One region of the Dyella sp. LX-66 genome, then DNA from elsewhere that is predicted to be linked to it. Evidence: predicted binding sites of a transcription regulator. Region 1 holds the regulator's gene; each other region holds the start of a gene.
What was found. The regulator HrcA, encoded in region 1, represses chaperone genes, less so after heat shock. The targets are predictions, from matches to a motif close to TTNGCACTCNNNNNNNNNGAGTGCNAA.

Region 1 (9,875 bases):
GCCCTGGCGCTCGCCGATGCGCAAACGCAGCTGGAAAGTGGACGCCTGCGCATGCTTCACCGCATTCGTCGCGCTCTCCTGCACCAGGCGGTAGATCGCGGTGCGGGTGTCTTCGTCGAGCAGGCGCGGGTCGCCATGCAGGTCGGTGCGGTAGATGACGCCGGCGGTGGCGAGTAGATCGCGGATCGGGCCTTCGTCCAGCGCGCGCAGCAGGCCGAATTCGTCGAGCACGGCGGGGCGCAGGTCGTCCAGCAGGCGATGCAGCGCGCGGCGCATGTGGCCGAGGATGCCGTTGATCGACAGGCCGATATCGTCCATGCCCGCCTGCGCCAGACGCGCCTGCGCCAGCTTCAGATGGGTGGAGATGGCGGTGAGGTTCTGGCCGAGCTCGTCGTGCAGTTCGGCGGCCATGTGGCGGCGCTGGTTTTCCTCGGCCTGCAGGTTGCCGCGTGCGGCGTCGCGCAGCTGGCGGGCGAGCTGGTCCAGGCGGCGATTCACCGCGGCCAGGTACACGTTCTGCTCGGCCACGCGCTCGCTGCTGCGGCGTAGTGCGTCGGTGGCCGCGCCCAGCATCAGCGCACCGGTGCCGGCGACGGCGAGGAACAATTGTGCAGGCGCTTCCGGCGCGGGGCGGCCGGCGAAATGGTCGACCACCGTCATGCCCAGGCTGGAAATGAGCATGGCCAGGCTGGCGCCGCGCCAGCCGTGGCGGAAGGCGAAGAACAGCACCGGCGCCAGCGACAGAATGCGCGCGAACTGCGGCTGCGGCGCGGGGTGCGAAGAAAGCAGCAGCAGAATCGCCAGCGCCGGCAGCATCACCAGCAGGCCGTCCATGGTGAGGTTGGCCAGCGCGCGATGCTCCAGATGCGCGCGGAACAGCATGATCAGCAGCGGCACCACCAGCAGGGTGCCGACATAATTGCCCAGCAGGTCCTGGCCCAGCGCGCGCATCAGCAACTGCGAGGAAGGCACCGCGTGCACGGCGGTGAGGATCGCCGCATCCACCACCGTGGTCGCCGCCACGGTGAAGGCCGCGGACAGCAGCAGGCGCGAGACGTCTTCCGGGTCGCGCATGCTCACGTGCAGCTGCGCACGGCGCATCAGCCACAGGCACAGCGTCACCACGACCGGTTCCGGCAGCTCGCCCAGGATCAGCCCCTGCCAGCCCAGCGGCATGCCCTGGGTCAGCGCCAGCAGGGTGGTGGCGCCGAATTCGGCGAACAGCAGCCACGGCCACATCCGCGTGGGCGACAGCAGCAGGGCGCCGAAGCGCAGGCCGTAGGGCAGCATCCAATAGGGCTGCTCGGTCGGCCACAGCAGCAGCCACAGCAGGAAATAGCCGACGCAGGCCAGGATGCCGGCCCAGGGCAGGAACAGGGGTCTCGAAAGCATGGCGGCGATGGTACATGCGGCTGCTGAGAGAGATCAGGGGTGGTCGATGCAGAGTGATATGCACCGCTTCGCCCGGACCCTCATCCGGCTGCCGCCACCTTCTCCCGGAGGGAGAAGGATTCGAATTTGGACGCTGAGGTGGCCCCGTGGGCAAAGGGCCGGGGGCTGCTATACAGTGCGGACCCATGTACAGCATCGTCCTGGTCGATGACCACGCCATAGTCCGCGAAGGCTTCAAGCGGCTGATCGAATTGGAACCCGACCTCGAGGTGGTGGCCGAGTGCCGCAGCGCCGACGACGCGGTGGAAGCCGTGAGCCAGCGCCGCCCCGACCTGGTCGCCCTGGACCTCTCCCTGCCGGACGGCAGCGGCCTGCCGCTGATCGAGCACCTGCGCAGCGTGGCCGACCAGACCCGCATCGTGGTGCTGAGCATGCACGACGGCGAACCCTATGTTTCCGAAGCGCTGCGCCGCGGCGCCAGCGGCTACGTCACCAAGGGCGTGGCGCCGGAAGAGCTGGTGGCCGGCCTGCGGGCGGTGATGCAGGGCGAGTGTTTCCTGAGTTCGGACCTGCGCCAGCGCCGGGCCGAACGGCCGAGCGAGGCCTTGGATCCGATCAACCGCCTTACCAGCCGCGAGCGCGAGGTGTTTCTGCTGCTGGCGGAAGGGCGTGCGCCGAAGCAGGTGGCGGGTGAACTGGGGATCGGGCAGAAGACCGTGTACATCCACCGCGCCAGCCTGATGGGGAAGCTGGGGGCGGGGTCGGAACTGGATCTTTATCGGATGGCGAGCGAGCGGGGGTTGTTGCCGCGGCGCGAGGGGAAGGGCTGATGTTTTGAGCCCCTCTCCCACCGGGAGAGGGGTTGGGGTGAGGGTACGGCCGGAGTGGGGCGCTTCGCTTCGCCCGAACCCTCATCCGGCTGCCGCCACCTTCTCCCAAAGGGAGAAGGATTCATCCTTGAAGGTTGCCGCGGAACTCAGGCCGTCTGCGCCCGATCCAACATCTGCTTCGCATGCGCCCGCGTCTCCTTGGTGATCTCCACCCCGCCCAGCATCCGCGCCAGCTCGTCGCGACGTCCGTTCGCATCCAGCTTCTCGATCCGCGTCTGCGTCGAACTGCCGTCGCTGTGCTTGCTCACCCGCAGGTGCGCATGCCCCTGCGCCGCCACCTGAGGCAGATGGGTGACGCACAGCACCTGCCGCAGGCCGCCCAGGGCGCGCAGCTTCTGGCCGACCACTTCGGCCACGGCGCCGCCGATGCCGGTGTCCACTTCGTCGAACACCATGGTGCCGACCGTGTCCTTGCCCAGCGTGGCCACTTCGATGGCCAGGCTGATGCGCGCCAGTTCGCCGCCGGAGGCCACCTTGCGCAGCGGGCGCGGCGGCTGGCCGGGGTTGGCGCTGACCAGCAGTTCGCAGCGCTCGCGGCCCTGTGGGTCCGGTTCGTCGCTGCCGGCCGGTTCCAGTTCGATCGCCAGCTGGCCGCCGGCCATGCCCAGTTCCGACATGAGTGCGCCGACTTCCTTGCCCAGCTTGGCGGCGGCCGCGGTGCGGGCCTTGCTTAGCTTGGTGGCGGCCGCGTCGTAGTCGCGGCGCAGCTGGTCGCGCTGGGCGGCCAGCTGTTCCAGCGCGTCGCCGGCGCCTTCCAGTTCGGTGAGTTCCGCGCGCAGGGCGGCGGTTTTCTCGTGCAGGTCGGACACCGGCGTGCGGTGCTTGCGCGAGAGCTCGTGCAGGCGGGTGAGGTGGGTGTCGACCTCGGTGTAGCGCTCCGGGTCCAGGTCCACGTCCTGGGCGTAGCGATTGAGGCCGTCGGCGGCTTCGCCGAGCTGGATGGCGGCGTCGTCCAGCAGCTGCAGCAGCGGGGCGAGGCGGTCGTCCAGGGCGGCCAGCTTGTCCAGGTCGGCGTGGGCGCGGGCCAGGGCGCGGCTGAGCGCCAGCTCGCTGTCGCCGTCGACCAGCTCGGCCACGCCGGAGGCGCCTTCGGCCAGCCGGCCGGCATTGGCCAGGCGTTTGTGGCTGGCTTCGAGCTCGGTGAGTTCGGCCGGGGCCAGCACCCATTGCTCCAGTTCCGCCGCCTCGTGGCGCAGCAGTTCCAGGCGCTGCTCGCGGTCTTCGCCGCCGCTCAGCTTGCGGATGCGGGCGCCGGCCTCGCGCCACTGCACGGCGCTGTCGCGTGCCTGGGCCAGCAGTTCGTCGTGGCCGGCGTAGGCGTCCAGCAGGGCCATCTGGTGGGCGCGCGACAGCAGGGCCTGGTGTTCGTGCTGGCCGTGGATCTCCACCAGCAGGGTGGCCAGCTCGCCGAGCTGGCTGGCGCTGGCCGGGCGGCCGTTGATCCAGGCGCGCGAGCTGCCCTCGGCGCGGATCACCCGGCGCAGGCGGCAGCTGCCGTCCTCTTCGTCGAGTTCCTCGCTGCGCAGCCACTCGCGGGCCTCGGGCAGGGTGGCCAGGTCGAATTCGGCGGCCAGTTCCGCACGGTCGCTGCCGGCGCGGACCATGCCACTGTCGGCGCGGCCGCCGGCCAGCAGCAGCAAGGCGTCGACCTGCAGGGACTTGCCGGCGCCGGTCTCGCCGCTGACCACGGTAAGGCCGGGGCCGAAGGCGATCTCGGCTTCTTCTACTACTGCGAAATGGCGGACGTAGAGCGAGGTAAGCATGGGGTATCGCGTCGGTGAGTCGGAGGATTGTAAAGGCAGACCCCGGCGGGGAGGAGCGGGCCTGAACGCCCCCGGTACCAGCCCCCGCCTGTCCGGTTTTCTTGCAAACTACCGGACCAAACCTTATTTCTTAGCCGTCTCACGGATTGCCACAGCGCGCATGTCACGACCTCTTGCCCACGACCTGGATATCCGCGCCCGGCGGCTGCTGCGCACGCTGATTGCGCAGTACCTGGCCGACGGCGAGCCGGTGGGGTCGCGCACCCTGTCGCGCTCCTCCGGCCTGGACGTCAGCCCCGCCACCATCCGCAACATCATGGCCGACCTCGAAGACGCCGGCCTGGTCGCCTCGCCGCACACCTCGGCCGGCCGCGTACCGACGCCGCGCGGCCTGCGCCTGTTCGTGGACAGCCTGATCGAGCTGCAGCCGCTGCCGCACGAGGAAATGGCCCGCCTGCAGCGCGAGCTGCCGGCCGGCCCCACCACCACGCGCGACCTGCTGGGCAACGTGTCCAGCCTGCTCTCGGCCATGACCCATTTCGCCGGCGTGGTCACGGTGCCGCGCCAGGCCGATTTCCCGCTGCGCCACATCGACTTCGTGGCCCTGCCGGAAGCCCGCGTGCTGGTGATCCTGGTGTTCTCCGACAACCAGGTGCAGAACCGCGTGATCCAGCTGGCCAAGCCGCTGGAGCCGGGCGAGCTGGAACAGGCCGCCAATTACCTCAATACGCATTTCGCCGGGCTGCGCCTGGACGACATCCGCGGGCACCTGCTGCGCGAGCTGCGCGAGGCCAGCAGCGAACTGAACCGGATGATGTCCAGCACGGTGGAGCTGGCGGCGGCCTCGTTCGCGCCGCAGAGCGAGAGCGACGACGTGCTGGTCAGCGGCCAGACCAACCTGATGGGCTACGCCGAGCTGGCCAACCTGGAGCGCCTGCGCGAGCTGTTCGAGGCGTTCCAGAAGAAAAACGAGCTGCTGCAGCTGATGGAAGTGTGCGCCCGGGCGCCGGGCGTGCGGCTGTTCATCGGCGAGGAATCGGGCTTCGCGGCACTGGACGGCTGCAGCGTGGTCACCGCCACCTACGGCACCCAGGGGCGCGTGCTGGGGGCGGTCGGGGTGATCGGCCCCACCCGCATGGCCTACGAGCGGGTGATCCCGGTCGTGCAGGCCACGGCCGGCGTGCTGAGCGACGCCTTGAATCGCGCCGCCACGGCCTTATAACCGCCACGGGAGGCGGGGTTACCCGCGCAAGGTTGGGAGGTCGGCACGCCGTGCCGGCCATGTTTGGGTTTTGGAGTCTTTCATGCAGAACAACGACCAGCAGGTGCCCACCGGGGCGCCCGAGGCCAACGCGCCGGACGCGCAGGCCCATGCCGAACTCGAGGCCTTGAAGGCCCGGGTCGCCGAACTCGAAGCCGCCAACACGGATCTGCGCGACACCGTGCTGCGCGAGAAGGCCGAGATCGAGAACCAGCGCCGCCGCCTGCACCGCGACGTCGAGCAGGCCCGCCGCTTCGCCAACGAGAAGCTGCTCAACGAACTGCTGCCGGTGTACGACGGCCTGGAAATGGGCCTGACGGTGGAAGGCGGCGACGTGGCCAGCGTGCGCGAGGGCATCGCGCTCACGCTCAAGTCGCTGCTGAAGATCGCCGAGAACAACGGTCTCGTGCAGGTCGACCCGGTCGGCCAGCCGCTGGATCCGGAGCGCCATCACGCGGTGAGCATGGTGGATGCGCCCGGCCAGGCGCCGAACACGGTGGTCAGCGTGCTGCAGAAGGGCTACGTGCTGAACGACCGCCTGCTGCGTCCCGCGCTGGTCGCGGTCGCCAGGGACTGACTTCGGTTTAGCCGCCTGAACGCGGCCACGCCGACAGCTTCAAAACACCAGACGAGGGTCCGCCGGCGCGTTGAATCGCCTGAGCCGGGCCCCATTTGACCAGACATCGCGGCCGCGGGGCCGCATCGAGATTCGGAGCATATACATCATGGGCAAGATCATCGGCATCGACCTGGGCACGACCAATTCCTGCGTCGCCATCATGGACGGCAGCACGGCCAAGGTCATCGAGAATTCGGAAGGCGATCGCACCACGCCTTCGATCGTCGCTTTTACCAAGGACGGCGAAGTGCTGGTGGGCGCGCCGGCCAAGCGGCAGAGCGTGACCAACCCGAAGAACACCTTCTACGCGGTGAAGCGCCTGATCGGCCGCAAGTTCACCGACGCCGAAGTGCAGAAAGACCTGCATATCGTGCCGTACGGCATCCTCGCGCACGACAACGGCGACGCCTGGGTCAACACCGCCGACGGCAAGAAGATGGCGCCGCAGGAGATCTCGGCGAAGGTGCTGATGAAGATGAAGAAGACCGCCGAAGACTATCTCGGCGAGCCGGTCACCGAAGCGGTGATCACCGTGCCGGCGTACTTCAACGACAGCCAGCGCCAGGCCACCAAGGACGCCGGCAAGATCGCGGGCCTGGAAGTGAAGCGCATCATCAACGAGCCGACCGCGGCTGCGTTGGCCTATGGCCTGGACAAGAAGGGCGGCGACCGCAAGATCGCGGTGTATGACCTCGGCGGCGGCACCTTCGACGTGTCGATCATCGAGATCGCCGACGTCGACGGCGAGAAGCAGTTCGAGGTGCTGGCCACCAACGGCGACACCTTCCTGGGCGGCGAAGACTTCGACCTGCGCGTCATCGACTACCTGGTGGAAGAGTTCAAGAAGGACCAGGGCATGGATCTGCGCAAGGATCCGCTGGCCCTGCAGCGCCTGAAGGACGCCGCCGAGCGCGCCAAGATCGAGCTGTCCTCCAGCCACCAGACCGAAGTGAACCTGCCGTACATCACGGCCGACGCCTCCGGCCCGAAGCACCTCAACATCAAGCTGACCCGCGCCAAGCTCGAAGCGCTGGTGGAAGACCTGGTCAAGCGCACCATCGAACCCTGCCGCACCGCGCTGAACGATGCCGGCCTGCGCGTTTCGGACATCGACGAGGTGATCCTGGTCGGCGGCCAGACCCGCATGCCCAAGGTGCAGGAGTCGGTGAAGGACTTCTTCGGCAAGGAGCCGCGCAAGGACGTCAACCCCGATGAAGCCGTGGCCGTGGGCGCCGCGATCCAGGGCGGCGTGCTGGGCGGTTCGGTCAAGGACGTGCTGCTGCTGGACGTAACCCCGCTGTCGCTGGGCATCGAGACCATGGGCGGCGTGATGACCAAGCTGATCGAGAAGAACACCACGGTGCCGACCAAGGCCTCGCAGGTGTTCTCCACCGCCGACGACAACCAGACCGCGGTGACCGTGCACGTGCTGCAGGGTGAGCGCGAGCGCGCCAGCGCCAACAAGTCGCTGGGCAAGTTCGACCTCACCGGCATCGATTCGGCGCCGCGCGGCATGCCGCAGATCGAAGTGACCTTCGACATCGACGCCAACGGCATCCTGCACGTGTCGGCCAAGGACAAGAAGACCGGCAAGGAACAGAAGATCGAGATCAAGGCCGGCTCGGGCCTGTCCGAGGAAGAGATCGCCCGCATGGTCGCGGACGCCGAGGCCAACAAGGAAGAAGACAAGAAGTTCCAGGAACTGGTCAGCACCCGCAACAAGGCCGACCAGCTGGTGCACGCCACGCGCAGCGCGCTGAAGGAACACGGCGGCAAGGTGCCGGGCGAGCAGCTGAGCACGATCGAAGGCGCGCTGTCGGAGCTTGAAAAGGCGAAGGACGGCGACGACAAGGCCGCGATCGAAGCGAAGATCGAGAAGCTCGAGCAGGCCGCGCAGGCGCTGAATGCGGCGGCCCAGGGCGGCGCTGCTGGCGGCCCGCAGGCCGGCCCGCAGGGCGGTCACTCCGGTCCGGCCGACGACGTGGTCGATGCCGAGTTCACCGAAGTGAAGGGCGACGACAAGAAGTGATGGAGCGGCCGTCATGGCCGATCTGACGCAGCCCGCGCCTGGGGAAACCGAGGCGCGGGCTGTTTCGTGAAGGAACCTTAGAGAAGACATGGATCGCTTCCGATTCATGGAATGCGATCCAAGTCGGAAACCAGCATGAGCAAGCGCGATTACTACGAAATCCTCGACGTCGAACGGACGGTGACCGAGGTCGAGCTGAAGAAGTCCTTCCGCCGCCTGGCGATGAAGTACCACCCGGACCGCTGTCCGGACGATCCGCATGCGCAGGAGAAGTTCAAGGAGGCCAAGGAGGCCTACGAAGTGCTGTCCGATCCGCAGAAGCGCTCGATGTACGACCAGCACGGCCACGCCGCTTTCGAAGGCGGCATGGGCGGGCGCGGCGCCGGCGGCTTCGGCGACATGGGCGATATCTTCGGCGACATCTTCGGCGATATTTTCGGCATGGGCGGCGGCGGGCGCGGACGCACGCGCCGCGGCGCCGACCTGCGTTACCTGATGGAACTGGATCTCGAGGAAGCCGTGTTCGGCGTCGAGAAGAGCATCCAGGTGCCGACCCAGGTGAACTGCCACCACTGCAACGGCTCCGGCTCCGAAGACGGCAAGACCGCGCAGTGCCGCACCTGCAACGGCCACGGCCGCGTGCGCATGCAGAACGGCATCTTCTCGATCCAGCAGACCTGCCCGCATTGCGGCGGCGCCGGCCAGACCATCGAGAAACCCTGCCGCCCCTGCCGCGGCGAAGGCCGCCTGGAAGAAAACCGCACGCTGTCGGTGCGCATTCCGGCCGGCGTGGACAGCGGCGACCGCATCCGCCTCACCGGCCAGGGCGAAGCCGGCGGCGCGGGCGCGGAGGCCGGCGACCTGTACGTGGAAGTGCACGTGCGCGACCACGCCATCTTCCAGCGCCAGGGCAACGATCTTTACTGCGAGCTGCCGATCCGCTTCGGCCAGGCCGCGCTCGGCGCCGAGCTGCTGGTGCCGACGCTGGAAGGCGAAGTGTCGATCCAGGTGCCGCCGGAAACCCAGACCGGGCAGCAGTTCCGCCTGCGCGGCCGCGGCGTGAAGTCGGTGCGCAGCGGGCGCACGGGCGACCTGATCTGCCACGTGGTGGTGGAGACGCCGGTGCGCCTGACCAAGCAGCAGCGCGACCTGATGGAACAGCTGGAAGCCACCTTCGCCCACGACGACGCCGACAAGCACACGCCGCGCGCCAAGACCTGGGTGGATGGCGTGAAGCAGTTCTGGTCGCGCGTCACTTCGTAAACTTTGGTTCTCGCCGGCGCTAGCATCGCCGCTTCACCGTCCGCAGGAGTTCCCGCATGAGCCGTCCTCTCCGCCTCGCCGTCGTCGGCGCCACGGGCCGCATGGGACGGGCCTTGCTGGACCTGCTGAAGGACGATGCGCGGTTCGAGGTGGTGGCGGCGCTGGCCTCGTCGTCGCGGCTGGGCGAGCCGGTGCATGCCGGCGAGGAAGGCCTGCGCTACACCCGCGAATGGCCGGCCGTGGCGCCGGAGGTGGCGATCGATTTCAGCGGTCCCGCCGGTCTCGGTGCGGCGCTTGCGCATTGCCGCGCGCACAAGATCGCGCTGGTCACCGGCACCACCGGGCTGGATCAGCCGCTGCAGGATCAACTCGCTGCCGCCACGCACGATATCCCCGTGCTGCGCGCCGCCAACTTCAGCCTCGGTGTGGCCGTGCTGCGCCGCCTGGTGCGCGAAGCCGCGGCGGCCTTGCCGGACTGGGACCTGGACATCCTCGAAGCCCACCACAGCCGCAAGGTAGACGCGCCCTCCGGCACTGCGCTGGCTCTGGGCGAAGCGGCGGCTGCCGGACGAAACGTTTCCTTGAGCGACAGCGCCGTCTACGCCCGCGAAGGCACCACCGGCCCGCGCGAGCACGGCAGCATTGGTTTTGCCGTGGT
Region 2 (9,875 bases), on a different contig from region 1:
GGCCAGCACGTCGACTTCGTCGCCGCGGCTGCTCACCGGCAGGCGCTTGGCGAGGTCGCCCTGGCGGATCGGATCGGTGGCCTGCTGGAGCATGCGGATACGTTTTTCCGGGCCGCGGCGCAGCAGGAAACCGCCGAGCAGGCCGGGAATGATGGTGAGCGACACCGCCCACATCAGCGCGCGCCACACCACCGTGCCGAGGCCGTCGACGGTGCTGTTGTCCTTCGCGATCACCAGCACGCGGCCGTCGGCGAGCTTCGTCGCCAGCGCGCGGGCGCGCACGTGGCTGCCGTCGCGGTCGGGGCGCGGCAGGCCTTGCGCCAGCAGGCGCACCTTGCTGTCGGCGGCCAGCTCCGCCGGCATGCGCGCGATATTGCCGGCCAGCGGCGTGCCGGCGGCATCGAACAGGCCCACCGACATCACGCCGTGCGGGTCGATGGTGATGGCGGCGTCCACCGTGGCGGGCAGGCGCGAGGTTTCCGTGCTCGCCAGATAGTGCATGCGCTGTTCCAGCATCTGGTCGATCACGGTGTTGAGATAGCGCGTGGTCTCCCACTGGATGACGCCGACCAGCACCAGGCCCCACACGGCGAACAGCGCGCCGTAGATCAGGATCAGGCGGGAGGTGGCGGAGCGCCAGGCGTTGGGGCGATTCATGCCAATAACCTCAGGGCGGGGCCGCGGCGTTCTGGGGTGCCGAGGTGATCATGTAGCCGGTGCCGCGCACGGTGCGGATCAGCGGCACCTGGCCGGACCCGTCGATCTTGCGCCGAAGCCGGCCGATGTGCACGTCGATCACATTGGTGCCGGGGTCGAAATGGAAGCCCCACACCGCCTCGAAGATCATGGTGCGGGTGAGTACCTGGCCGGAATGGCGCATCAGGTATTCCAGCAGGCGGTACTCGGTGGGCTGCAGGGTGAGCGGCTGGCCGTTGCGGAAGGCGACGTGGCGCACCCGGTCCAGTTCCAGCTCGCCGACGCGCAGGCGCGTGTCGTGCGGCTGCGGCTGGCGGCGGCGCAGCAGCACTTCGGCGCGCGCGGCCATCTCGTCGGGGGCGAAGGGCTTGGTCAGGTAATCGTCGCCGCCGGCGCGCAGGCCGCGGATGCGGTCGTCCACTTCGCTGAGCGCGCTGATCATCAGCACCGGCGTTTCGATCTGCTGCCGGCGCAGCGCCTCGACCACTTCGATGCCTTCCAGGCCGGGCAGCATGCGGTCCAGCGTGATCAGGTCGTAGGCCTGGGCGCTGGCGCGGGCCAGGCCTTCGCGGCCGTCGGCCACCCATTCAGCGGTCATGCCGTGGACGCTGAGCTCGGCCACGATCTCGCGGGCGGTGACCTCGTCGTCTTCGATGACCAGGACTCTGGGCATGGCTATGGACGTCCGGACGTCTATCTATCGTAGTGGCGCAAAAACCGACGGCCCCGGGTGGGGCCGTCGGCAATCGTAACGCTGCAGCGAAGAATCAGGCGGCGAACAGGCCGCGCATCTTCTTCATCGCATTGGCCTCGACCTGGCGGATGCGCTCGGCCGAGACGCCGTACTCGTCGGCCAAGTCCTGCAGGGTGGCCTTTTCCTCGTTCAGCCAGCGGCGCTGGATGATGTCGCGCGAGCGCTGGTCCAGCTTCTGCAGGGCGTCGGTCAGGGTTTCGAGCTGGTTGTCGGCCTGGTCGGCGTCGGCGATGTTGTCGTACGGGTCGGCGCCTTCGTCGATCAGGAACGCGGCCGGTGCGGGCTTGGCGTCGTCATCGGCGTCGGCCGGGGCCTCGAAGCCGATGTCGCGGCCGGACAGGCGGGCTTCCATTTCGCGCACGGTCGCTTCCGGCACGCCCAGGTCCTTCGCCACCACGCGCACTTCCTCGGCGTTCATCCAGCCCAGGCGCTTCTTGCTCTTGCGCAGGTTGAAGAACAGCTTGCGCTGCGCCTTGGTGGTGGCCACCTTGACGATGCGCCAGTTGCGCAGGATGAACTCGTGCATTTCGGCACGGATCCAGTGCACCGCGAAGCTGACCAGGCGCACGCCCTGGTCCGGGTCGAAGCGCTTGACCGCCTTCATCAGGCCGATATTGCCTTCCTGGATCAGGTCGCCGATCTGCAGGCCGTAGCCGCTGTAGCCGCGGGCCACGTGGACCACGAAGCGCAGATGGGACATCACCAGCTTGCGGGCAGACGCAAGGTCTTCTTCTTCCTGGTAGCGGCGCGACAGCGCCTGCTCTTCTTCCTGGCTGAGCACCGGGATGCGGTGTACCGCCGAAATATAAGCATCCAGACTGCCGACGACGCTGGGTACCGGCAGGTTGGCGGTCACCAAAGCTTGAGACATGTGTGGATCCTCCTGGGGTCGAATTCAGCTTAGCACTCCCTCAGTGAGAGTGCTAAAGCGGTCGGGAAGTTCCTCAGCGGGTATTCCCGGCTGCTTTATTGAACCGAATCGTACAGGAATGCAGGATTCCTGTCCAGACGCAGGCCACGGTAGCCGCCCGGCCCTCAAGCCCCCGTTAATCCAGCCTCGCCGCAAGCTTCACGTAAGGCTTTTCCTACCGTGCGACGGGGTATTCACCGACAGACAGGCGGGGCCCCCTAGTCGTTCCATCGAGCGGCCCGGCAGGGTGCCGGGTGTTCCATGCAGACATTCACTCTCCAAGGAGCAAACCAGATGCGCGTTGCAAAATGGCTGTTGATCGCCGCGACCACCGGCGTGGCGGGCCTGTTCGCCGGTTCCGTCGCCGCCGAGCCGAACTGTACGGTCTGTCTGAAGGGCTACCAGGGTTGCGTCAACAAGGACCCGAACAATGCGGCGAACATCGCCGCATGCATGGCGCAGTACTCCACCTGCCTGGCCTGGTGCGGCGAGCCTTCCGCCACCGCGGCTCAGCGCCGCGCCCTGCTGGACGTGCGGCCGTACCGGCCGGACCTGTCCACCACCTCGACGGCCACGGCCCTGCCCCCGCCGCTGGCGCCGCGGGCTCCCTGATCGCTGGGGATTTCACGGAGGGTGCCGCCGGCACCCTCCTCGCCGTCAGGCGGCCAGTTCGCTGCGCGGGGGCAGCGACCAGTCGATCGGCGCCTGGCCGTGTTCTTCCAGATAGCGGTTGGCCGCGGAAAAGTGGCCGCAGCCGAGGAAACCCCGGTGCGCCGACAGCGGCGACGGGTGCACCGAACGCAGGATGCAGTGCCGGCTGCTGTCGATCAGCTGCCCCTTGCGCTGCGCATACGAACCCCACAGCAGGAACACCAGCCCTTCGCGCTCGCGGTTGAGGGCGTCGATAGCCGCGTCAGTGAAACCTTCCCAGCCCTTGCCCTGATGCGAGGCGGCCTGGCTCTGCTCCACCGTCAGCACCGCATTGAGCAGCAGCACGCCGCGGTCGGCCCAGGGCGTGAGGCAGCCGTGGTCCGGCGGGGCGATGCCGAGATCGCGCTGGATCTCCTTAAAGATGTTCTGCAGCGACGGCGGCGGCGGCACGCCCGGCCGCACCGAGAAGCACAGCCCATGCGCCTGGCCGGGGCCGTGATAAGGGTCCTGCCCCAGGATCACTACCCGCACCTGCTCGAACGGCGTGTGCTCGAACGCGGCGAAGATCTCCGGCCCGGGCGGGAAGATCACCTTGCCGTGCTGCTTCTCGTTGCGCAGGAAAGCCGACAGCGCCTGCATCTCCGGCCGCTCCAGGTAGGCGCCGATGCGCTCCTTCCAGGACGGCTCCAGCTTGACCCGGCCCTCGTTCATGCGGCCTGGTCGCGCTGGCGCAGATGCCGCGCCACGCGCAGCTGGAACAGCACCTTGGTGATCAACAGCTTCTCCTCGATCGGCTTCTCCACCAGGTCGTTGGCGCCGGCCTTGAGCAGCGCCGCCTGGTTGGCGGGATTCTCGTCGCCGGTCATCACCAGCACCGGCAGGCGGCCCTTGCTGTAGGCGTAGTCGCGGCGGACGCGCTCGAGCAGGTCGCCGCCGGTGAGCTCGCCCTTCAGGCTGACGTCGGTGAGCACCAGGTCGGCGCCGATCTGGCCTTGCGCCTTGGCGGTATCCAGCCAGGCGAGAGCGTCCTCGGCGCTGATCACGTGGCGCACGGTCAGGCCGTATTTCTCCAGGATGCGGCGGGTGGCCAGGGCGACCACGCGGCTGTCCTCCACGTAGAGCACCTCGCCCTCGGCCGAGCTTTCCGGGCGCACGTAGCCGCGGATGAACTCGGCCAGCGCCTGGAAGCCCAGCGACTTGTCGAAGTAATCGGTGACGTGCTCGCCCAGGGTGCGGCGGTGCAGGCGGTCGTCGACGTCGCCGGACACCACCACGATGGGCACATAGATCTGCGGCGCCGATTCGCGCACGTAGCGCGCCAGCTCCAGGCCGTCCATGTCCGGCAGGCGCAAGGCAATCGTGATGAAGTCGAACACGCCGCCCTCGAGCAGCTGGTGCGCTTCCGCACCGCTCGCGCAGCCCACCACCTCGGCATCCGGCAGCTCCACCTTGAGCACGCGGCTGATCAGCTGCCGCACCACTTTCGAACCGTCCACCACCAGCACGCGCGGCGCGGCGCTGACGATGCGGTTGCTGAAACCTTCACTCATTGACCGATCCATCCACGCTCAGCGGCCTCCTTGCCGAACCATCGATGGACGCCCCCTTGCGCCCCCCATCCGGGCATCTTGCCCTGCCGGCGCGGCGGCTGCCTGCGACCGGCGTCACTTTCGTTATTGTCCTAAGCGGCCTTGCGCAACTGCCAGGCACTGACCAGGCGCGCGCCCAGCCAGCCCAGCACCGCCGCGGCCAGCGGCACGGCGCCCAGCAGCCACAGCGGCAACATGCCGAGCTGAAGCTTGCCCTCGTAGACATGACCGAGCCGTGTCACCGGCTCGGCCAGCGCCATTTCGATCAGCAAGGCCATGCCGGCGGCCAGCACGCCGCTGAACAGGCCGTACCAGATGCCCGCATACAGATAAGGCCGGCGCACGAAGGCGCCGCTGGCGCCGATCAGCATCAGCACGCCGATCTCCTCGCTGCGGCTGGCGATATCCACGCGCACCGTATTGCCCACCACCAGCAGCACGGCCAGCGCCAGCAGGCCGGCCAGGATCAGCACCACCCGGTTGCCCACCCCCAGCAGCGCGTCCAGGCGCTGGCGCCAGGTGCCGCTGTCCTGCACCAGGTCCACGCCCTGCAGGGCGCGCAGGTCGGTGACCAGGCGGGCCACGTCGTCGGCATGGGCGCCGGGTTTGGGCAGCACTTCCACCGCGTAGGGCAGCGGGTTGCTGTCCAGCGTGTTCAGCGCGCCGGAGAAGCCTTGCATCTTGGCCAGCTCGTCCATGCCCTGCTGCGGGCTCTTGATCGTTACCGAGGCCACGTCCGCGCGCTCGCGCAGCTTGGTCGCCATCAGCTCCACCGCCGGCCCGGTCTGGCCCGGCTGCATGAACACCGACACCGCCTGGTTCTGCCCCAGCGCCGCGCCGAGCTGCTGCACATTGCCCAGCAGCAGATAGAAAGTAAGCGGCAGGGCCAGCGCCAGCGCCATCACCGCCACCGTCAGCAAGGTGCCGACCGGGCGCGCCATCAGCCGGCGCAGGCTGGCGCCGGCGCTCCAGGCGTGGTGGTCGCGCCAGCTGGCGACGGGGCGCGGGCGGCTGCGTTCGACCCGGTTGGGCTCAGCCACGATCGGCGTGTCGAGGTTCTGCGGCGCGCTCACAGCACCTCCTCGGAGGCGATATCCGCCACCAGGCGGCCGTGGTCCAGCACCACCACGCGCTTGCGCATGCGCTTGATCAGCGGCAGGTCGTGGCTGGCGATCAGCACGGTGGTGCCGACCTGCTGGAATTCGGCGAACAGGCCCATGATTTCCACCGCCAGCTGCGGATCGAGGTTGCCGGTGGGTTCGTCGGCGATCAGCAAGGTGGGCTTGGCCACGATGGCGCGGGCGATGCCCACGCGCTGCTGCTCGCCGGTGGACAGGGTGGCCGGCAGCTGGCGCTCATAAGCGAGCAGGCCGACTTTCTCCAGCGCCGCGCGCACGCGCCGGCCACGCTCGACCGGGGCGACGCCGCCGATCACCAGCGGCAGTTCCACATTGGCGAAGACGGTGCGGTCCATCAGCAGGCGATGGTCCTGGAACACCATGCCGATGCGCCGGCGCAGCTTGGGGATGCCGCCGCGGCCGATCTTGGCCAGGTTCTGCCCATCGAGCGAGATGCTGCCGTGCGAGGGGCGCTCGATCAGCCCGAGCAGCTTCAGCAGCGTGCTCTTGCCGGCGCCCGAATGGCCGGTGACGAAGGCCATCTCGCCCGGCGCCACCTGAAAAGACAGCTGCGAGAGCGCCTCATGGCCGCCCTCGTAGCGTTTGCTGACTTGGTCGAAGCGGATCACCGCGTGTCCTCGATCCCTGATGCCGCACTGCCCGCAAGGATAAGGGATGCGCGCAGCAAAACGATCACTGCGCAGGCCGCCGCGACGCGATAAGCGTGCGCAGCGGCGAGCAGGTTCAGCGGCCGGTGAACAAGCGCGCGAGGCGGCGGAAGAAACCGGGCTTCTTCGGCGCGGTTTCCTTCGCGTGCACGGCGGCGGTGGCTGCCACCTGGCGCGACGGACGCGGGCCGGCATCGGCGCCGCGCTCGCGCTGGGGACGATGCCCGTCGCGATTGCCGCGCGAACCTTCGCCAGCGGCGGCGGCCGGAGCGGCGTTCTCCACCGGCGCACCCTCGCGGCGGCGGCCGCGGCCGCCACGGCGGCGGCGGCGCTTGTTCGCACCTTCCGCACCGGCGGCATCGCTGCCAGCCGGGGTTTCCGCATGAACGGCCACCGCCTGCGCGGCGTCATCGGCCGCCGGCATGGCTTCGCGCGGCTTGCGCTCGCGCGGCGGACGGCCCTCGCTGGAGCGGCCTTCGCCGGAACGGCGTTCACCCGAGCGGCGCTCGCCGGAACCGCTGCGGCTGCGCGGACCGCGTCCGCCGCCGTCCTTCTCGCGGTTCTCGACCTTGTCGCCGAACGCGGCGCTGTCGGCCGCGGCGTCGGCGGCGTACTGCGCGTCGATCTCGCGCGGCTTGGGCATCACCAGCATTTCGGGATCGATCGCCGCCACCGGGATGCGCTGGCCGATATAGGTTTCGATGTCCGGCAGCGACATGGCGTACAGGTCGCAGGCGAAGCTGACCGCGTCGCCCTCGGCGCCCAGGCGCGCGGTGCGGCCGATGCGGTGCACGTAGTCCTCGGCGTCCTGCGGCAGGTCGTAATTGAAGACGTGGCTGACCGCCGGGATGTGCAGGCCGCGCGCGGCCACGTCGGTGCACACCAGCATGTCGAGCTGGCCGTCCTGGAAGCGCTGCAGCAGCTTCTGGCGCTTCAGCTGCGGCACGTCGCCGGACAGCGCGCCGACGCGGTAGCCCTGGCGCTTGACCCGGTCGGTGATGCGCTCGGCGGCCATCTTGGTGTTGACGAAGATGATGCTGCGGCTCGGGTTGGTGCGCTCGAGCAGGTTCAGCAGCAGCGGCATCTTCTCCTCCTTGGAGGGGAAGTAGACCACCTGGCGCACGCGGTCGGCGGTGACGTTCTCGGTCTCCACCACCAGCTTCTCGGCGTTGTGCATGTGCTCGTAGGCCAGCTCCAGCACGCGGTGGCTGAGGGTGGCCGAGAACAGCAGCACCTGGCGCTGCTCGCGCGCCGGCAGGCGGCGGAAGATGAAGCGCACGTCCTTGATGAAGCCGAGGTCGAACATGCGGTCGGCCTCGTCGATCACCATCACTTCGACGCCGTTGAGGCCGAACACGTGCTGCTTGTAGTAGTCGAGCAGGCGGCCGGGCGTGGCGATGATGATGTCGCAGCCGTCCTGCAGCTGCTTGCGCTGCTTGTCGTAGTCGACGCCGCCGTAGATCAGCGCGGTTTTCAGCCCGGTGTGGCGGCCGATGTTGCGCGCGTCCTTGTCGATCTGGATGGCCAGCTCGCGGGTGGGGGCGATGATCAGGGCGCGCGGGTCGCTGTCCTTGCGCTCGGCCACGGCCGGGCTGGTCAGCAGGCGGTTCATCAGGGCGACCAGGAAGGCGCAGGTCTTGCCGGTGCCGGTCTGGGCCTGGCCGGCGACGTCGCGGCCGGTGAGCGCCATGGGCAGGGTCAGCGCCTGGATCGGCGTGCAGCGGGTGAAGCCCGCCTCGTCGAGGCCCTGCTGCAGCAGCGGATGGAGGTCGAAATTGGTGAAAAAGGTATCGGTAAGAACGGTTTCGGACATGGATATGGAGTCGGTGAGGTAGGCGGCCGGATAGCGGCTCGCCCTGTCCCGGCGGCGGTCGGAAAGCCTGAAGGACGGGTTAAGGTGCGGCGCCGGCCAGCGCGACAGGTTGGCCGGTCAGCGGCGAGGGCTCGCGGGCTACCGCGGTGCGCCTCGCGACTGGCGCCGAGGTGGCGGGCCTAGGCAACCGGCAGTTCCGCCGACATAGGGAAACAGGCCCTGCGCCCGTTTTCCTATATCGCCGGAACTGCCGCGAAGGCGGCCCTTGAATCGCTTGAATCGTGCCCTGAGTTACGCTGGAATGGAGGCCTGCCGCAACGGCATCACTTCCTTTTTCCGGTCCGACCCGCGCTTCATGGGCGCCCCAGTGTAGCCGATGCTGGCCGCGCGGTCGTCAAACCATCCCCCGCCTGTCAATCGGAGACCCCGGTGAGCGACCTGATTACCCACGTGAGCGACGACGCCTTCCAGAAGGAAGTGCTGGAGTCCGATACCCCCGTCCTGCTGGACTTCTGGGCCGAATGGTGCGGCCCCTGCAAGGCCATCGCCCCGGCGCTGAACGAGCTGGCCCAGGAGTACGAAGGCAAGCTGCGCATCGCCAAGATCAACATCGACCACAACCAGAAGACGCCCCGCGACTATGGCGTGCGCGGCATCCCCACCCTGATGGTGTTCAAGAACGGCAAGGTCGAAGCCACCCAGATCGGCGCCGTCAGCAAGGGCCAGCTCAAGCAGCTGATCGACAAGTCGATCTGAGCCTTCGATCCGATTACCGGATCTTTCGCACCCGCCGCCCGCTTTACGGCGCCGCGCGGCGGGTGTTAGATTCCTCGGGCCTGTCGGGACTCCCGTCCCCCGCGCCCTTCGCGCCCCGCGCGCACCCTTCCCTCCTGTGATTAACGGCGCCCCCCGTGAGGTTTGCCCGTGTCTGATATCGAAAGCCAAGACCAGAACGACGCCAAGAGCGCCGAGCCCAAGACTGCGTCCGAAACGCCGCGCACCCGCGCACCGCGTAAATCCGCCGCAGCCGCCGCAGCAGCAGCCGCCGAAAGCGCGCCCCGCGTGGAAAAACCCGCGTTCGAGCCGCCGCCGCCGCTGCCGCCCGTACCGGTGCAGGCCAGCCTGCCGGTGGACCAGGCGCCCAGCTTCCAGGGCGATGCCGCACCCCGCGAGGGCGCGCCGCCGCAGCAGGCCCGCGAGGGCGGCCAGCCCCAGCAGGGCGGCCAGAATCCGAACAACGACCGCCGCAACGACCGCAATGACCGCGGCCGCCGCCGGCGCCACGAGCGCAACAACAACCAGCCGCAACAGCAGCAGCGCGGCCAGGGTGGCCAGGGTGGCGGTGGTGGTGGTCAGCAGCACGTCCGCAACAACAACGGCCTGCCGGTGGACGACGATTACGCCGATGCCGGCAGCAACGACCGCCTGATCAACCTCACCGAGCTCAAGCGCAAGAACGCGATCCAGCTGCTGGAATTCGCCGAATCGCTGGGCATCCAGGAAGGCGTCGCCCGCGCCCGCAAGCAGGACGTGGTGTTCAACATCCTCAAGGCCCACGCCCGCTCCGGCGGCGGCATCTGGGCCGAGGGCGTGCTGGAAATCCTGCAGGACGGCTTCGGCTTCCTGCGTTCGGCCGACGAGTCCTACCTGGCCGGCCCCGACGACATCTACGTCTC
Region 3 (9,875 bases), on a different contig from region 1:
CGCGCCGGCACTGCGATAGCGGGCGCGCTCGAACCACCACAGCGCCATCGCCAGCATCACGCCCGCCACCAGCAGCAGGCCCACCGCGTCGGCGCCGCGCTGGTTGGCCAGCACCCAGGCCAGCCAGGCGGCGGCCAGGTACATCGGGAAGGCCAGCACCTGCTTGAGCGTGTCCATCCACGCGCCGGGCCGCGGCAGCAGGCGCGCCAGCGCCGGCACGTAGCCCACGGCGAGGAAGGGCAGGGCCAGGCCCAGACCCAGCATCACGAACACCAGCATCGCCTGCGCGGTCGGCGCGGCCAGCGCATAAGCCAGCGCGCTGCCCATGAACGGTGCGGTGCAGGGGCTGGCCACCACCACGGCGAGTACGCCGGTGAAGAAGTCGCCGACCAGGCCCGCACGGCTCGCAAGGCCGCTGCCGGTATTGCCCAGCGAGGCGCCGAACTGCACCACGCCGGACATCGACAGCGCGACCGCCAGCATCACCAGCGACAGCGTGGCCACCACCAGCGGCTTCTGCAGCTGCGCGCCCCAGGCAGCTTTCAGCGACAGGATCACCAGGCCCAGCACCACGAAGCTCACCAGCACGCCGGCGGTATAGGCCAGCGCATGGCGGCGCCGGTGCGCGGGGCTCTCGCCGCTTTCGATCAGGCCGACTGCTTTGATCGACAGCACCGGCAGCACGCACGGCATCAGGTTCAGCACCAGGCCGCCGCCGAGAGCGAGCAGCAAGGCCGCCCAGAGGCTGACGTCCAGCGCGGCGGCGGGACGCGTTTCCGGCGCGGGGCCAGACACGGTTTCGCCGGTGGCGACGGCGCCGCCGGCCAGTTCCACGGTGACCGCGCGCGACATCAGCGGATAGCACAGCCCGCCGTCCTGGCAGCCCTGGAAGCTGGCTTCGACCGCCACCTGTTTGAGCTTCGACGTGTCGCCTTCGATCGCCACCGGCAGCTCGACCTGGTCGAAGTACACGGTGACGTTGCCGAAGTGCGGATCCTGCTTGAGCGTGCCCTGCGGCCACTGCGGCTGGCCCAGCTTCAGGCCCGCGGCATTGAGATGCAGCGAGGTCTGGTCGCGGTACAGGTAATAGCCCTTGGGCATGGTCCAGCGCAGCAGCAGCTGGTTCGGCGAGCGGGCCAGGGCTTCGAAGCGGAACGCCTGCTCGGCCGGCAGCGGCGCGCTGTCGGTGCCGGGGGTGGCGCCGGGCGGCGTGCCGCCGAGTTGCGCGAGTGCGGCGCCCAGCGTCTGCGGCGCGGCGGCGTCGGCCTGCGCGGTGCCGGCGGGCAGCGGCAGGTCCAGCTGTTCGGTATGCGGCGGATAGCAGATCTTCGGCTCTACTTCGTGGCAGCCCTGGTAGCGCACGGCGATCTTCAGCCGCTGCGTGCCGGCGGCCACGGTGTAGGGCACGGTGGCGTCCACTTCGTGGTGGTAGATCTCCACGTCGCCGAGGTATTCGTCGTGATGCTTGGCGCCGTCGGGCAGCTTCGCCTCGCCGGCGGTAACGCCGTCCGCGCCGGTGAACTTCATGCGGCCGCGATAGAGGTAGTAGTCCGGCGCGATATCCCAGTGCAGCTTCAGCACACCCGGCGTGGAAGCGTCGGCCTTCAGCTTGTAGGCCTCGGTCACCGGCAGGATGCCGTCGTCGTCCTGCGCCCAGGCGCTGCCGATGCCGGACAGCATCAGGGCCAGCCCAAGCAAGATAAGAGCGGGCCAGGCGAGGGCGGGGAAGCGCGCCGTCGGTCGGATCAGGCGGATCGGTTGCATTGCGGCTCCAGCGAAGGGAGTGCCCGGCGCGGGGACGCGGGCGATCTCGGATTATGGCGCAGCCGGCCTGCGCAGCGCCGGCTGGGGGAGGACAGCAGGGAAGTCAGGCTTGTTCCGGCGTGGCCGCGGGCATGTTGCGCGGGCGTACCAGCCCCGTGGTCAGCGCCACGCCGAGCAGGATCACCACGCAACCGCCAGCCATCGACAAGGTGACCGGCTCGCCCAGGAACATCAGCCCCCATAGCGCGCCGAACACCGGAATCAGGTACAGCACCGCCAGCGTGCGGGTCGGGCCGACGCGCGCCATCAGGCGGTAGAACAGCACGTAGGCCAGCGAGGTACAGGCGGCGGCCAGGCCGAACATGGCGAACCAGGCTTGCGCGCCCGGCATCTTGGCCGGCCACAGCCACACGGTGAGCGGCAGGAGTGCGATGGCCGCGGCCAGCTGGCTGCCGGTAGCCACCGCCAGCGGCGACACGCCGCGCAGGCGGCGCTGGCCGTAATGCGCGCCGAAGGCATAGCAGACGTTGGCGCCGACGCAGGCCGCCATGGCCCAGGCCGAACCGCCGCCATGGCCGAAGCCCACGCTGCCGGCGATCAGCCACACCACGCCGGCAAAGCCCACGGCCAGGCCGGCGGTGCGCGCGCCGTCCAGCTTCTCGCCCAGCCACAGCCAGCCCGACAGCGCCACCAGCAGCGGACCGATCGCGTCGGAAATCGCCGACACGCCTGCCGGCAGACTCATCGCCGCGTAGGAGAACAGCACGAACGGCAGTGCCGAATTGCTCATGCCCACCACCACGATCGGCCGCCAGTGCCGGCGCATCTCGGCCAGCCGCTCGCGCGAAGCCAGCAGCGGCAGCGAGCACAGCGCCGCGCCGATCGCGCGCAGCCCGGCCAGCGCCATGCCGCCGAACTGGTCCGCACCCATGCGCATGAACAGGAACGACGCGCCCCACAGAGCACCCAGCAAGAGCAGCGCGGCGAGATCGGACTTCTTCATGGCGTGGGTGCTCATGGTGAAAGGGGCGCTAGGTCGATAGCGGGAGCCCCTCTCCCCCCGGCGACCCGAAGGTAGTCCCCGTGGGAGAGAGGGGTTGGGGTGAGGGTACGGGTGGAGCGCAAGAGTGATGTTCACCGCTCCGGCCGAACCCTGATCCGGCTGCCGCCACCTTCTCTCCCACGGGGACTACCTTCGGGTCGCCGGCGGGAGAAGGAGTTCCTTCGTGAAGTTCGTTACTTGGCCGACTTGCCCTGGCCGAACAGCACCTGGTGTTCCGCTTCCGTCAGCGCCTGCTTCGGCGCGTAGGCGTTTTCCACGCCTTCGTAAGTGCGCACCGTGGCGGGGCGGGCGGCCATGGTGCGGAACCAGCGTTCCACGTTGGGGAAATCGGCCAGGCTCTGGCCATGCGCTTCGTGCGGCACGATCCACGGGTAGCAGGCGATGTCAGCGATCGAAAACGCACCGGCGATGTAGTCGCGGCCTTCCAGCTGGCGATCGAGCACGCCGTACAGGCGGTGCACTTCGCGGGTGTAGCGGTCGATCGCGTAGGGCACCTTCTCCGGCGCGTACACATTGAAGTGCCCGATCTGCCCGGCCATCGGACCCAGGCCGGCCATCTGCCAGAACAGCCACTGCAGCACCTCGGTGCGGCCGCGCAGGTCCGACGGGATCAGGCGGCCGGTCTTCTCGGCGAGGTAAAGCATGATCGCGCCCGACTCGAACATGGTCAGCGGCGCACCGCCGTCGGCCGGTTCGTGGTCGACGATGGCCGGGATCTTGTTGTTCGGCGACACGGCCAGGAACTCCGGCTTGAACTGCTCGCCCTTGCTCAGGCTGACCGGGACCAGGCGGTACGGGATGCCGGCCTCTTCCAGGAACAGGCGGGCTTTCAGGCCATTGGGGGTGGCGGCGTAGTAGAGCTCGATCATGGCGGGCGGTCCGGTGGGAAGGGCGATGGGTGCAGGCTAGGTCGTTCGATGGTCTGGCAAAAGGGCCACAATGCGACAATTATTGGGGTCCACTTTGCGGGGCAGGCCATGGATCATCCGTTCGAGTTCCCCCTGGAGCTGCCGGCCAAGGGGTCGCGCCAGCGGCAGGCCGCGCTGCATGCGCAGCTGCGCGCGGCGATCCTGGACGGCCGCCTGAAACCCGGCCTGCGCCTGCCCGCCACGCGCGAACTGGCCGAGGCGCTGCAGCTGTCGCGCAACACCGTGGTGGCGGCCTACGACCTGCTGCTGAGCGAGGGCTATGTGGTCGCGCGGCGCGGCGCCGGCAACTACGTGGCCGACCTGATGGAACGCCGCGCCCGCGCGCGCTCCACCGCGGCCGAAGAAGGCGGCGACCGCCGGCTGGCGCCGTACTGGCGCGAGGCGCGCCCGCCCACGCCGTCGCCGCCGCCCGGTGCGTTCGCCCACGATTTCCGCCTGGGCGTACCGGATACGCGGCAGTTTCCGTTCGAGGTGTGGCGCCGGCTGTCGGCGCGCGCGCTGCGCGGCGTGTCGCGGCTGCCGTCGATGTCGGGGCAGTCGCGCGGGCGGCCGGTGCTGCGCGAGGCGATCGCACAGCATGTGTCGTTCGCGCGCGCGGTGGCCTGCGATCCGGACGACGTGATGGTGACCAGCGGCGCGCAGCAGGCGTTCGACCTGCTGGCGCGCGTGCTGGTGACGCCGGGGCGCACCGTGGTCGCGGTGGAGGATCCCGGCTATACGCCACTGCGCGCGGCGTTTGCCGCGGCGGGCGCCAAGGTGGTGCCGGTGCCGGTGGACGACGAAGGCATCGTGGTGGAACGGATTCCCGCCGAGGCGCGGGTGATCTACGTGACGCCGTCGCATCAGTTCCCGCTGGGCATGTCGATGTCGCCGCGCCGCCGCGCGGAACTGCTGGCGCATGCCGCGGCGCGCGGCGCCACGGTGATCGAGGACGACTACGACGGCGAATTCCGCTACGGCGGGCGGCCGCTGGATGCGCTGCAGACGCTCGATCGCGAAGGCTCAGTCTGCTACGTCGGCACCTTCTCCAAATGCCTGTTCCCCGCACTGCGCATCGGCTACGTGGTGGCGCCGCCGTGGCTGCTGCCGGCGCTGGCGGCGGCGAAGGAACTGGCCGACTGGCATTGCGACGTGCCGGCGCAGGACACGCTGGCGGCCTTCATTGCCGAGGGACATCTGGCGCGCCATGTGCGGCGCATGCGCAACGTCTACGCGGAGCGGCGCGAGGCTTTGCTCGACGCGCTGGCGCGCCACGGACTGGAAGCCTGGCCTTCCGACGCCGGGCTGCATCTGTCCGCCAGGCTGCCGGCCAAGGTGCGTACCGATGTGCTGGTCGAACAGGCGGCCGGGCAGGGCGTGCGCATCGAAGGCCTGGATGGCTATACGTTCGGGCGCGTGGCCTCCAACGGCCTGGCGCTGGGGTACGGGCTGATGGAGGCCCAGCGCATGGAGGATGCGGTGCGCCGCATCGTGCGGCTGCTGCCGGGCTGAGCGAAGTGGTCCCGTAGTATTGCCTGGAAGTGGTCCTTAAAACCGGACCACCGGAAGCGGAGCATGGCACCCACTCTCACCCTGGGATTGCCCCGCCATGCATCGCCTCCTTCTTTGCTGTTTCCTCCTGCTGGGCCTGGCTACCGCGCCGGCCTGGGCGCAATCCGGCCAGCAGCGCGCCGAAGCCGCCGGCAAGAGCCTGGTCGGCCAGCCGGCGCCGCGCGTCACCGTGAAGACCATCGACGGCAAGACCATCGACCTGGCCAGCCTGTACGGCAAGCAGGCGGTGTACCTGAAGTTCTGGGCCACCTGGTGCGTGCCCTGCCGCGAACAGATGCCGCATCTGAAGAAGACCTACGAGGAAGCCGGCCCCGACCTGGCGGTGATCGCCATCAGCGTGGGCTTCGACGAAACCATCGAGGACGTGCGCAAGTACCGCGACGAGATGGGTCTGAAGATGCCGCTGGTGTTCGACGATGGCTCGCTGGGCGAGGCCTTCCATCTGCGCGTGACGCCGCAGCACGTGGTGATCGGGCGCGACGGCCGCATCCTCTACGTCGGCCACGAGGCGAACGCCAAGCTCGATGCCGCGCTGCAGGCGGCGCGCAGCAGCACCGGCGTGGCCGCGGCCGGCGCGGCGGCGCCGAAGCAGGAAGCGCATTACGACACCGGCGACCGCGTGCCCGCCTTCGACGCCGCCATGCTGGACGGCAAGCATCTGACGCTGCCGGAAGCGGGCAAGCCGACGGCGCTGGTATTCCTGTCGCCCTGGTGCGAGTCCTACCTGGCGACCAGCCGGCCCGAGCTTTCCAAGAGCTGCCGCGCGATGCGCGAACAGGTCAGCGCGCTGTCGGCGCATGACACGAAGCTGCGCTGGGTCGGCGTCGCCTCCGGCCTGTGGGCTGCGCACGACGAGCTGGTGAAGTACCGCGACGAGCACCGCATCGGCATGCCGCTGACCTTGGACGATTCGGGTGCGCTGTTCCGCCGCTTCCGCGTGACCCACGTGCCGACGGTGCTGCTGTTCGATGCGCAGGGGCGCATGACGGCCCGCGTCGAGCAGGCCGGGGCGCCGCTGGATCAGGCGCTCAAGACTTTGACTGCGCGTTGAGGGAGGCCGTCATGTCCAGCCTGCTTCGTTGTGCGTTCGCACTCGGACTCGCCGCCGGCATCGCCATGCCGGCCCTGGCCGCCGAGGAACATCCGCTGCTCACCGCAGCGCTCACCCAGGCGCCCGGCACGCAACTGACGGCGCTGACCGTCACCTTCGCCCCGGGCCAGCAGTCCAAGCCGCACCACCACGAGGCCGATGCCTTCGTCTACATGCTGTCCGGCCATGTGCGCAGCCAGGTCGACAGCGAGCCGGCGCGGGAATACGGCCCCGGCGAGAGCTGGTTCGAGCCGGCCGGGGCGCATCACCTGGGTACGGCGAATGTCAGCAGCACGGAGCCGGCGACCTTCCTGGTGGTGTTCGTGGCCCGGCCGGATGCCCGGCTGACCGTGCCGGATCAGGCGGCGCCAGATCAGATCAGCACGCCGGCGCGGACCCAGTCCAGATAAGCCTCGTGGCCGCGTTCCACCGGCACCGCGATCAGCTCCGGCAGCTGGTAGGGGTGCAGTTCCAGCAGGCGCGCTTTGAGAGCCTCGAAGCGCGCCGCGGTGGTCTTGATGAGGAGCAATTCCTCGACGTCGGTGGTGACCTTGCCCTCCCAGCGGTAGGTCGAGCGCACCCCGGGCAGGCGGTTCACGCAGGTGGCCAGCCCTTCTTCCACCAGGGTTTTGGCGAAGCCGGCGGACTTCGGGGACTCGGGATAGGTGCAGTAGCAGAGCAGGACGGGGTCGGTCATGGCGGGGAGCCTAGCGCGGGCCCCGCCCGCCCCGCAGCCCTTGAAAGCCCCGCCGGGCTTCCCCATTAGCGTCTGAGCTTCGGAACAAAGCCTCTTTGCGGGGGATTCCTGCGCCGCTAGTATTGGCACTCGTTTGCCCGGAGTGCTAACAGCGCCGCAGGCGCCGTTCCGGAAACCCCTCTTTCGATCCACTCAAACCCAAGCTGGAGCCCATCACCATGAGCAAGCTGCGTCCGCTGCACGACCGCGTCATCGTCAAGCGCCTCGAAGAAGAGCGCGTTTCCGCCGGCGGCATCGTCATCCCCGACAGCGCCACCGAGAAGCCGACCCGCGGCAAGGTCATCGCCGCCGGCGCCGGCCGCATCCTGGAAGACGGCAAGGTCCGTCCGATGTCGGTGAACGAAGGCGACGTGGTGCTGTTCGGCAAGTACGCCGGCCAGGAAATCAAGATCGACGGCGAAGAGCTGGTCTTCCTGAAGGAAGACGACATCGTTGCGGTGATCGAAGGCTAAGCAGCCTCTCCCGCTTCTCTTCCCATCCCCCATTCAAGCATTCAAAGGAATACAGACATGGCTGCAAAAGAAGTCCGCTTCGGTGAAGACGTCCGCGCCCGCATGCTCAAGGGTGTCAACACCCTGGCCAACGCGGTCAAGGTGACCCTGGGTCCCAAGGGCCGCAACGTGGTGCTCGAGAAGAGCTTCGGCGCCCCGACCGTGACCAAGGACGGCGTCTCCGTCGCCAAGGAAATCGAGCTGGCCGACAAGTACGAGAACATCGGCGCGCAGATCGTCAAGGAAGCCGCTTCCAAGACCTCCGACGTGGCCGGCGACGGCACCACCACCGCCACCGTGCTGGCCCAGGCCTTCATCCAGGACGGCCTGAAGGCGGTCGCCGCGGGCATGAACCCGATGGATCTGAAGCGCGGCATCGACAAGGCCGTGGTCGCGGCCGTGGAAGAGCTCAAGAAGCTCTCCAACCCGACCGCCGACGACAAGGCGATCGCCCAGGTCGGCACCATCTCCGCCAACTCCGACTCGGCCATCGGCGAAATCATCGCCACCGCCATGAAGAAGGTCGGCAAGGAAGGCGTGATCACCGTCGAGGAAGGCTCGGGCCTGGACAACGAGCTGGACGTGGTCGAGGGCATGCAGTTCGACCGCGGCTACCTGTCGCCGTACTTCATCAACAACCAGCAGTCGCAGCAGGTCGAACTGGATGACCCCTTCATCCTGCTGTACGACAAGAAGATCTCCAACGTGCGCGAGCTGCTGCCGATCCTCGAGGGCGTGGCCAAGGCCGGCAAGCCGCTGCTGATCGTCGCCGAGGAAGTGGAAGGCGAGGCGCTGGCCACCCTGGTGGTCAACACCATCCGCGGCATCGTCAAGGTTGCCGCCGTGAAGGCCCCGGGCTTCGGCGACCGCCGCAAGGCGATGCTGGAAGACATGGCCATCCTGACCAACGGCCAGGTGATCTCCGAGGAAGTGGGCCTGCAGCTTGAGAAGGCGACCATCGCCGACCTCGGCCGCGCGAAGAAGATCGTGGTCACCAAGGAAAACACCACGATCATCGACGGCGCCGGCGAAGCGGAGAAGATCCAGTCGCGCATCGGCCAGATCAAGGCGCAGATCGAGGAGACCTCCTCCGACTACGACCGCGAGAAGCTGCAGGAGCGCGTGGCCAAGCTGGCCGGCGGCGTGGCCGTGATCAAGGTCGGTGCCGCCACCGAAGTCGAGATGAAGGAAAAGAAGGCCCGCGTCGAAGACGCCCTGCACGCCACCCGTGCGGCCGTCGAAGAAGGCGTGGTGCCGGGCGGCGGTGTCGCCCTGATCCGTGCGCTGAAGGCCGTGGTCGGCCTGAAGGGCGTCAACGAAGACCAGAACCACGGCATCAAGATCACCATCAGCGCACTGGAAGCCCCGCTGCGCGCGATCGTGGCCAATGCCGGCGAAGAGCCCTCCGTCATCGCCAACAAGGTGAAGGAAGGCCAGGGCAACTTCGGCTACAACGCCGCCACCGGCGAGTTCGGCGACATGATCGCCTTCGGCATCCTGGACCCGACCAAGGTCACCCGCTCGGCACTGCAGTACGCCGCCTCGGTGGCCGGCTCGATCATCACGACCGAAGCGGCCGTGACCGAGCTGCCGAAGAAGGAAGAAGCCCACTCGCACGGTGCGGGCGGCGGCATGGGTGGCATGGGCGGCATGGATTTCTGATCCGCCCCACCTGTTGTCAGCTTCGAGGAGAACCCCGCCTTGTGCGGGGTTTTCTTTTTTGGGGCCGCGCGGCGGCAGGAAGCAGAGGGATGTCGTCTGATATTGGCCATCCAGCGAGGGGCAGGATCGGCCGTACTCCATATCATTGGTCGCCTTGTACATGGCACCAAAGCGCCTCTATATTGTAGGTAGGCTTTAATATGGAAAGAGAATCCATCCTTATGCAAGTTTGCCTTGCATGAACACGCCGAGGGCCCGTTCTCCGGCCGGGGATCGTAACCAGCGTGCCGGGCGCTATATCGCCCAGCCCAGCGGTTACCGCGCTTTTCATCCGAACCCCCTGCCGCCGAAGCCCGCGCTGCGGATGGACGGCGAGCTGCAGGCCTTGCTGTCGCTTGCCGATCGTGCGCTGGGCCGCCTCGACGGTTCGATTCAAACCCTGCCCAACCCCGATCTGTTCGTCTTCATGTACGTACGCAAGGAGGCCGTGCTTTCCAGCCAGATCGAAGGCACGCAGAGTTCATTGCAGGACCTGCTGGCCGCCGAAGCGCACATCCTGACCCCGGAC

Region 2: the regulator HrcA is predicted to act here: its motif matches at 2,351-2,377, upstream of rpoH (RNA polymerase sigma factor RpoH).
Region 3: the regulator HrcA is predicted to act here: its motif matches at 7,217-7,243, upstream of groES (co-chaperone GroES).

What each region holds. Positions count from the first base shown of each region.
Region 1 is NZ_JAHFVJ010000014.1:4,316-14,190, forward strand. Features, by position in the region: gene KK141_RS20030 (MASE1 domain-containing protein) at 1-1,392, opposite strand, end outside; gene KK141_RS20035 (response regulator transcription factor) at 1,578-2,222, shown strand; gene recN (DNA repair protein RecN) at 2,369-4,045, opposite strand; gene hrcA (heat-inducible transcriptional repressor HrcA) at 4,206-5,267, shown strand; gene grpE (nucleotide exchange factor GrpE) at 5,350-5,883, shown strand; gene dnaK (molecular chaperone DnaK) at 6,032-7,954, shown strand; gene dnaJ (molecular chaperone DnaJ) at 8,090-9,217, shown strand; gene dapB (4-hydroxy-tetrahydrodipicolinate reductase) at 9,274-9,875, shown strand, end outside.
Region 2 is NZ_JAHFVJ010000003.1:570,923-580,797, forward strand. Features, by position in the region: gene KK141_RS09100 (HAMP domain-containing sensor histidine kinase) at 1-657, opposite strand, end outside; gene KK141_RS09105 (response regulator transcription factor) at 668-1,369, opposite strand; gene rpoH (RNA polymerase sigma factor RpoH) at 1,464-2,321, opposite strand; gene KK141_RS09115 (hypothetical protein) at 2,655-2,972, shown strand; gene ung (uracil-DNA glycosylase) at 3,018-3,722, opposite strand; gene KK141_RS09125 (response regulator) at 3,719-4,561, opposite strand; gene ftsX (permease-like cell division protein FtsX) at 4,693-5,643, opposite strand; gene ftsE (cell division ATP-binding protein FtsE) at 5,670-6,347, opposite strand; gene KK141_RS09140 (DEAD/DEAH box helicase) at 6,463-8,199, opposite strand; gene trxA (thioredoxin TrxA) at 8,629-8,955, shown strand; gene rho (transcription termination factor Rho) at 9,124-9,875, shown strand, end outside.
Region 3 is NZ_JAHFVJ010000006.1:340,962-350,836, forward strand. Features, by position in the region: gene KK141_RS14355 (protein-disulfide reductase DsbD) at 1-1,764, opposite strand, end outside; gene KK141_RS14360 (DMT family transporter) at 1,868-2,767, opposite strand; gene KK141_RS14365 (glutathione S-transferase N-terminal domain-containing protein) at 3,001-3,696, opposite strand; gene KK141_RS14370 (PLP-dependent aminotransferase family protein) at 3,805-5,247, shown strand; gene KK141_RS14375 (TlpA disulfide reductase family protein) at 5,345-6,358, shown strand; gene KK141_RS14380 (cupin domain-containing protein) at 6,370-6,807, shown strand; gene cutA (divalent-cation tolerance protein CutA) at 6,771-7,094, opposite strand; gene groES (co-chaperone GroES) at 7,313-7,606, shown strand; gene groL (chaperonin GroEL) at 7,664-9,307, shown strand; gene KK141_RS14400 (Fic family protein) at 9,546-9,875, shown strand, end outside.